DNA from 2 places in the Parageobacillus galactosidasius genome. Region 2 is predicted to be linked to the other one. Evidence: riboswitches for the same ligand, from Rfam matches in the RefSeq annotation. Region 2 holds a riboswitch; the other holds the start of a gene.
What was found. A riboswitch is a leader RNA that binds a small molecule or an ion and turns the genes downstream of it on or off. The one in region 2 is predicted to bind S-adenosylmethionine.

Region 1 (3,414 bases), 440 kb from region 2:
GGAAATCCCGACCAGCCGACTCCACCGCATATCGTGGAGGCGATGCAAAAAGCGGTGGCGAACCCAAAATATCACAAATACTCGCCATTTCAAGGGTATTCCTTTTTGAAACGCGCCGTTGCTAAGTTTTATGAGCGCGAATACGGCGTTGCCATTGATCCGGAAAAAGAAGTGGCGGTTTTGTTTGGCGGGAAAGCGGGTCTTGTGGAGATCCCGCAATGTTTAGCCAATCCAGGCGATATTGTGCTCGTGCCTGACCCGGGATATCCGGATTATTGGTCGGGGATTGCGCTGGCGCGCGCGGAAATGGTGATGATGCCATTGCGTGCGGAAAATCAGTTTTTGCCTGATTATGATGAAATTCCTGCGAGTATTGCGGAAAAAGCAAAAATCATGTTTTTAAACTATCCAAATAATCCAACCGGGGCGATCGCTTCTAAGGAGTTTTTTGAAGAAACGGTGTCGTTTGCCGCAAAACACGGAATTTGTGTCGTTCATGATTTTGCTTACGGTGCGATTGGCTTTGACGGAAAAAAACCGGTCAGCTTTCTTCAAGCAGAGGGGGCAAAAGAAATTGGCGTTGAAATTTATACATTCTCCAAAACATATAATATGGCGGGCTGGCGCGTGGCGTTTGCCGTTGGAAATGAGAGCGTGATCGCGGCGATTAACTTGCTGCAAGACCATTTATATGTGAGTTTGTTTGGCGCCATTCAAGAAGCGGCGGCAACCGCATTGCTTTCTTCGCAGCGCTGCGTGGAAGAGCTTGTCGCACTGTATGAATCGCGGCGCAATACGCTTATTGACGCGTTGCGGCAAATTGGCTGGGATGTCGACGCCCCAAAAGGTTCATTTTTTGCGTGGCTTCCGGTGCCGAGCGGATGGACATCGGAACGTTTTTCCGATTATTTGCTGGAAAAAGCGCATGTCGTTGTCGCGCCGGGAATTGGATTTGGCAAGCATGGAGAAGGATATGTGCGAGTTGGGTTATTAACAAGCGAATCCCGCCTGCAAGAAGCGGCGGAACGGATTGCGAAGCTTGGTCTTTTCTAAAATGGGTTAAAAAATGATTGACAGAGCGAAAAAATACTGTCATAATTCAAATTAAATTTTCGAGCGCGAATAGTTTGAAAAGTGAATACGATATTGCAAGCATTCTTATCAAGAGCAGGCGGAGGGACAAGCCCAATGAAGCCCGGCAACCGGCTTAACGACGGTTAAGCACGGTGCTAATTCTTGCAGCGGAAACGCTGAGAGATAAGAAGAGCGTGAATAAATAAAGCCTCTTCTTATGAAGAGGTTTTTTTGATGGATGAACAGAAAGAGGGATGATCATGAGTCAAGTAATTGCCACATATCTTATTCACGATGAAAAAGATTTAGAGAAAAAGGCGGAAGGAATTGCGCTTGGGTTGACCGTTGGTTCGTGGACGGATTTGCCGCTTCTTGAGCAGGAACAATTGCGCAAGCATAAAGGAGTAGTTGTAAGCGTACAAGAACTCGAGGAGAACGAACGCGCCAACCGTTACTTTGGAAAGCGATTGAAGCGTGGAATCGTTCGCATTGCATACCCGAGCTTAAACTTTAGCGCGGATATTCCGGCGCTTTTAACGACGGTGTTTGGCAAATTGTCGCTGGATGGAGAAGTGAGGTTGCTAGATTTAACGTTTTCCGACGAATGGAAAAGAAAGTTTCCTGGCCCGCGTTTTGGCATTGACGAAATCCGCAAAAAAGTGGGTGCATATGAACGTCCGCTTCTGATGAGCATTTTTAAAGGGATGATCGGCCGCGATTTAACGTACTTATCCGAGCAGCTGAAACAACAAGCGCTCGGCGGGGTCGATCTCGTTAAAGACGATGAAATTTTGTTTGAAAACGAATTAACGCCGTTTGAAAAGCGAATTACGGCTGGAAAAGCGGTGTTAAACGAAGTGTACGAAAAGACAGGAAAACGGACGTTATATGCGGTGAACTTGACTGGAAAAACGTTCGAATTGAAGGAGAAAGCAAAACGCGCAGTCGAATTAGGAGCCGATGTATTGTTATTTAACGTATTTGCGTACGGTTTGGATGTGCTCCAAGGGTTGCGAGAAGATGATGAGATCACCATTCCGATCATGGCTCATCCGGCATTCAGCGGGGCGTTTACTCCATCGGAGTTTTACGGAATAAAAGCATCCTTGCTGCTTGGCAAATTGCTTCGCCTTGTTGGTGCAGATTTTGTGCTTTTTCCATCGCCATACGGAAGCGTTGCTCTTGATAAAGAAGAGGCGCTTGGCATTGCCGCGGAGTTGACGAATGATAAGGAGCCGTTTAAACGGTCGTTCCCAGTTCCGTCAGCTGGCATTCATCCAGGGCTTGTGCCATTGTTGTTCCGCGATTTTGGCATAGATAGCATCGTCAATGCAGGCGGCGGCATACACGGACATCCAGACGGAGCGACAGGCGGCGGCAGAGCATTTCGCGCTGCGATCGATGCGGCTCTTGCCGGAAAATCGCTTCATGAAGCAGCGCGCGAAAATGAGGCATTGCGAAAGGCGATTGACTTATGGGGCGCAGTAGAGGTGACATCATGACAAAACCAATCATATTTTGTGATTTTGATGGGACGATTACAGACAATGACAACATTATCGCGATTATGAAACGGTTTGCGCCGCCGGAGTGGGAAACGTTAAAAGACGATATATTATCACAGCGCATCTCGGTGCAAGAAGGGGTTGGCGCGATGTTTTCCCTTCTTCCATCGGGTTGGAAAGAAGAGATTGTCGATTTCATTTTACAAAATGCCCGCATCCGTGATGGGTTTCGCGAATTTGTCGCGTTTACGAAGGAACGTGATATTTCGCTATATGTCATAAGCGGCGGCATCGACTTTTTTGTCTATCCGCTTTTAGAAGGGCTCATCGAAAAAGAGCGCATCTTTTGCAATGGCTCTGATTTCAGCGGAGAGACAATTCGCATTACATGGCCGCATTCATGTGATGAACAGTGTCAAAACGGCTGCGGCTGCTGCAAGCCGTCGTTGCTTCGAAAATTGACAAAGCCTGATGCCTTTCATATCGTCATCGGCGATTCGATCACCGATTTAGCAGTGGCAAAGCTGGCGGATCATGTTATCGCCCGTGACTTTTTGCTGCAAAAATGCCAAGAACTAGATATTCCGCATACGCCGTTTACAACGTTTTTCGATGTCATTCATTTTCTGGAGACGATGGAGGTGAAGTCATGAGTTTACTTGTGAAGAGATGGAAAGAGCTTGCCGAGATAAAAGCGGAATTGGCGGCGCGCGATTGGTTTTTTGCCACAAGCGGCAACTTGTCGATCAAAGTAACCGATGACCCGCTCACTTTTTTAGTCACGGCGAGCGGCAAAGACAAACGCAAGCAGACAGACGAAGATTTTTTGCTTGTC
Region 2 (3,414 bases):
TTTGGAAACTTTCCGGCGGACGCGCACATGTGACGGATTATTCAAACGCTTCACGGACGCTTTTATTTAATATTCATACATTACAATGGGATGATGAGATTCTAAATATTTTAGGCATTCCAAAATCAATGCTTCCAAAAGTGCGCCCATCCTCGGAAGTGTACGCTAAAACGATACCACATCATTTCTTTGGTGTCGAAGTGCCAATCGCTGGAGCGGCCGGCGACCAACAAGCAGCGTTGTTTGGCCAAGCGTGCTTTGAGGAAGGAATGGCGAAAAACACATATGGCACTGGCTGCTTTATGTTGATGAATACAGGGGAAAAAGCAGTACAATCGAAACATGGTTTGTTAACAACGATCGCATGGGGAATCGACGGAAAAGTCGAATATGCGTTGGAAGGAAGCATTTTCGTTGCTGGCTCAGCGATTCAGTGGCTTCGTGATGGGCTTCGAATGATCAAGCAGGCGTCAGACAGTGAAGCATATGCGGAAAAAGTCGATTCAACGGATGGCGTTTATGTTGTACCGGCATTTGTCGGTCTCGGAACACCGTATTGGGATAGCGATGTACGCGGTGCGGTATTTGGTTTGACGCGCGGTACGACAAAAGAACATTTCATTCGCGCAACACTAGAGTCGCTTGCATATCAAACAAAAGATGTATTAACAGCAATGGAAGCGGATTCAGGCATTGGCTTGAAAACGCTGCGCGTCGACGGCGGAGCGGTGAAAAACAACTTTTTAATGCAGTTCCAAAGCGATATGCTCGGCGTGCCAGTAGAGCGTCCAGTCATCAATGAAACAACAGCCCTAGGCGCGGCATACTTAGCTGGGCTTGCCGTCGGCTATTGGAAAGACCGGAAAGAAATCGCCTCACAATGGCAATTAGAACGCCAATTCGAACCGCAAATGGCAAAAGAGAAACAAGAAGCGCTTTATGCAGGATGGAAAAAAGCAGTGAAAGCCGCGATGGCGTTTAAGTAAACAGAAGGGGCTCTCCGATGAAAAAGAGCCCCCTTTTTCTTTGTTTTTCTGCATGCAAAAGCAACTCCAATCTTATTATATATCACGCTTCAAAAATTTCGTCTAAAAAAGTCGAAAAAATAGAATAATGACGACAAGTGGCAAATAATATATTCTATTGGAAATATTATGTTATTATTTTATGATAAAAGTCATGTATCCATTTTCTTATTAAATAAAACTATGTGCTAAATAATCAATTAGAAATAAGAAAAAATTATGCATAAATAACAAAAATCAGGTTCATCACCAAAAGATGTACTTGATTTTTACGTTAAAATGTGATAGAGGTCTCTAGACGGACACGCAAAGTAAAACGCTGGATATTTCGATACCCATATCCTCGCCTTTTGATCAATTTTATTTTTTCCGCTGTTAATGAACGCTGCCGCTGAATGAATCCGACTTTCCGTGCCAGACGGGTCAGTTCTTCAGAGGAGAAGAGTTGACGAATCGTTTTTATCCATGCCTTCATCTTTTTTGCCATCAAAAAATAATCCTTTCCAACGATGATTTCGTTAGAAAGGATACCATGTTTTTGGCGCTGAAAAAAGATCAAATTCTTAACTTGATGGCTATGGGAGAGCGCCTTTGCTCTCCCTTCCTCGTTTGTGAAAAAAATGATTGTCATCACAATGGCACCATGATAAGATAAAAACAAACTGCATACAGTCTTATCAAGAGTGGACGAGAGATCGGGCTCTATGACTCCACAGCAACCTGCGTATTACGCAAGGTGCTCCAACCCGCAAAGCGTCTTTCGCTTTGGATGATAAGAACGGTTACCCCCTTTCGCATCATTCATGGCGAAAGGGGTTTTTATGTATGTGCAAAGAAGGAGGTGGGAATGTCGATTGCGCGAAAATGATTTGATTCGCAGCTATATGGCGGCGCACTTAACGGTAGCATCGTTTGCTTCCCATGTCGCCCGTTGTGTCCAAAAACAGCTTTTGCAATTTGACCGACAGGCAGCGATTCATTTTGATAGCAGCCAAAATGTTTTCCATCTATACGGATATACGCAAGGGAAGATGTTTTCGCTTCTTCTGACATTTGCGGAAGTGGAAGAATGGAAAGCTGCTGGCCCTTATGCGCTTGACCGCTGCATTTTCTGTGAATTAGAGGAAAAAGGAATTTCGATCGTACATATGACTCCATATTTGCGGTCGGTATTTTCACAATCTTGAAAATAATGAAAAAAGGGGAGAAACATAATGGCAGTAAAAAAATTTGAACACGTCGGCATTCAAGTAAAAGACATCGAAACATCGAAAAAGTTTTATCAAGAGGTAGTCGGATTGGAACTACTTAGCGAGATGACGCATACGAACGGTACAATGAAATTGGCGTTTTTAGGATTGGATGGCTCAGTCATTGTCGAATTGATCGAAGGGTATAATCCGAATTTGCCGACGGAAGGAAAAGTGCATCACGTCGCCTTTACCGTTGAAGGAATTGAACAAGAAAAAGAACGGATTCAATCGCTCGGCGTTCCGCTTGTATGGGAAGAGATTACGACGCTGCCAAACGGGGCGAAATATTTATTCTTCCTTGGACCGGATGGTGAATGGATCGAATTTTATGAACCGGCTAAGTAAAACGAAACCGCTCTGTTTTAGTTTCGAACAGAGCGGTTTTTCCATGGCGTTTCGGTGATATATGGGAATTTTCGAAACACCCATTTCAACACGTTCGGCACGACGATAATGACAAGAAGAAGACGTACAAATTGCAAGGAGCTGACAATCGCTGGATCTCCTCCGACCGTTTGCGCTGTTAATACCATTTCCACAAGTCCTCCTGGCGCAAGACTCAACAGCGCGGTCGACAGCGGAAGATCGGTTAATTCCGCAAATACGTAGCCGAATCCGAACGATAGAGCAATTAATACTAACGCAAGCAAGAAATATACCCAGCTAAATTTTCCGCCAAGCTTAATATCTTCTAAGGTAATGCGTTCTCCCATGTTTATTCCGACACTAATTTGCGCCAAAATAATCAACCATACAGGCAGTAACGGCAGGTTCACACCAGCCGCATGCATAACTGCCGTTACGGCAAGCGGCCCGACGACGTATGCTGCCGGAATGATGTTTCGTAAAAGAAGCGCACCGAAAATACTTAACAAAAACCAAGTGTAATGACCATCGGAAGAGACAGCTGCCGCCTGAGCGGTTGCGTTTCCTGGCGACGCGTGTCCGTTCAACCAATGGACAACGACTGTTGGCACAAGAAAAACGACCGTTAATAAACGAATCGTTTGGAAAATGGTTACTAAAGCAGTATTCGCGTTCAACGACTCACTTGCGGCAACCATTTCCGACAGCCCGCCAGGAACAGATGCAAACACACTTGTCACTTTATCAATATGTGTCCATTTCGTCACCAT

Region 1: it holds a riboswitch for S-adenosylmethionine, as region 2 does, so the genes downstream of both, mtnW (2,3-diketo-5-methylthiopentyl-1-phosphate enolase) here and B9L23_RS07235 (hypothetical protein) in region 2, are expected to answer to the same signal.

The regions. Positions count from the first base shown of each region.
Region 1 covers NZ_NDYL01000001.1:935,289-938,702, forward strand. The annotation lists gene B9L23_RS04980 (pyridoxal phosphate-dependent aminotransferase) at 1-1,053, shown strand, start outside; SAM riboswitch class I at 1,156-1,264, shown strand; gene mtnW (2,3-diketo-5-methylthiopentyl-1-phosphate enolase) at 1,335-2,576, shown strand; gene mtnX (2-hydroxy-3-keto-5-methylthiopentenyl-1-phosphate phosphatase) at 2,573-3,232, shown strand; gene B9L23_RS04995 (methylthioribulose 1-phosphate dehydratase) at 3,229-3,414, shown strand, end outside.
Region 2 covers NZ_NDYL01000001.1:1,375,271-1,378,684, forward strand. The annotation lists gene glpK (glycerol kinase GlpK) at 1-986, shown strand, start outside; partial or broken gene B9L23_RS21650 (transposase) at 1,300-1,401, opposite strand; SAM riboswitch class I at 1,697-1,804, shown strand; gene B9L23_RS07235 (hypothetical protein) at 1,880-2,212, shown strand; gene B9L23_RS07240 (VOC family protein) at 2,240-2,623, shown strand; gene B9L23_RS07245 (AbrB family transcriptional regulator) at 2,641-3,414, opposite strand, start outside.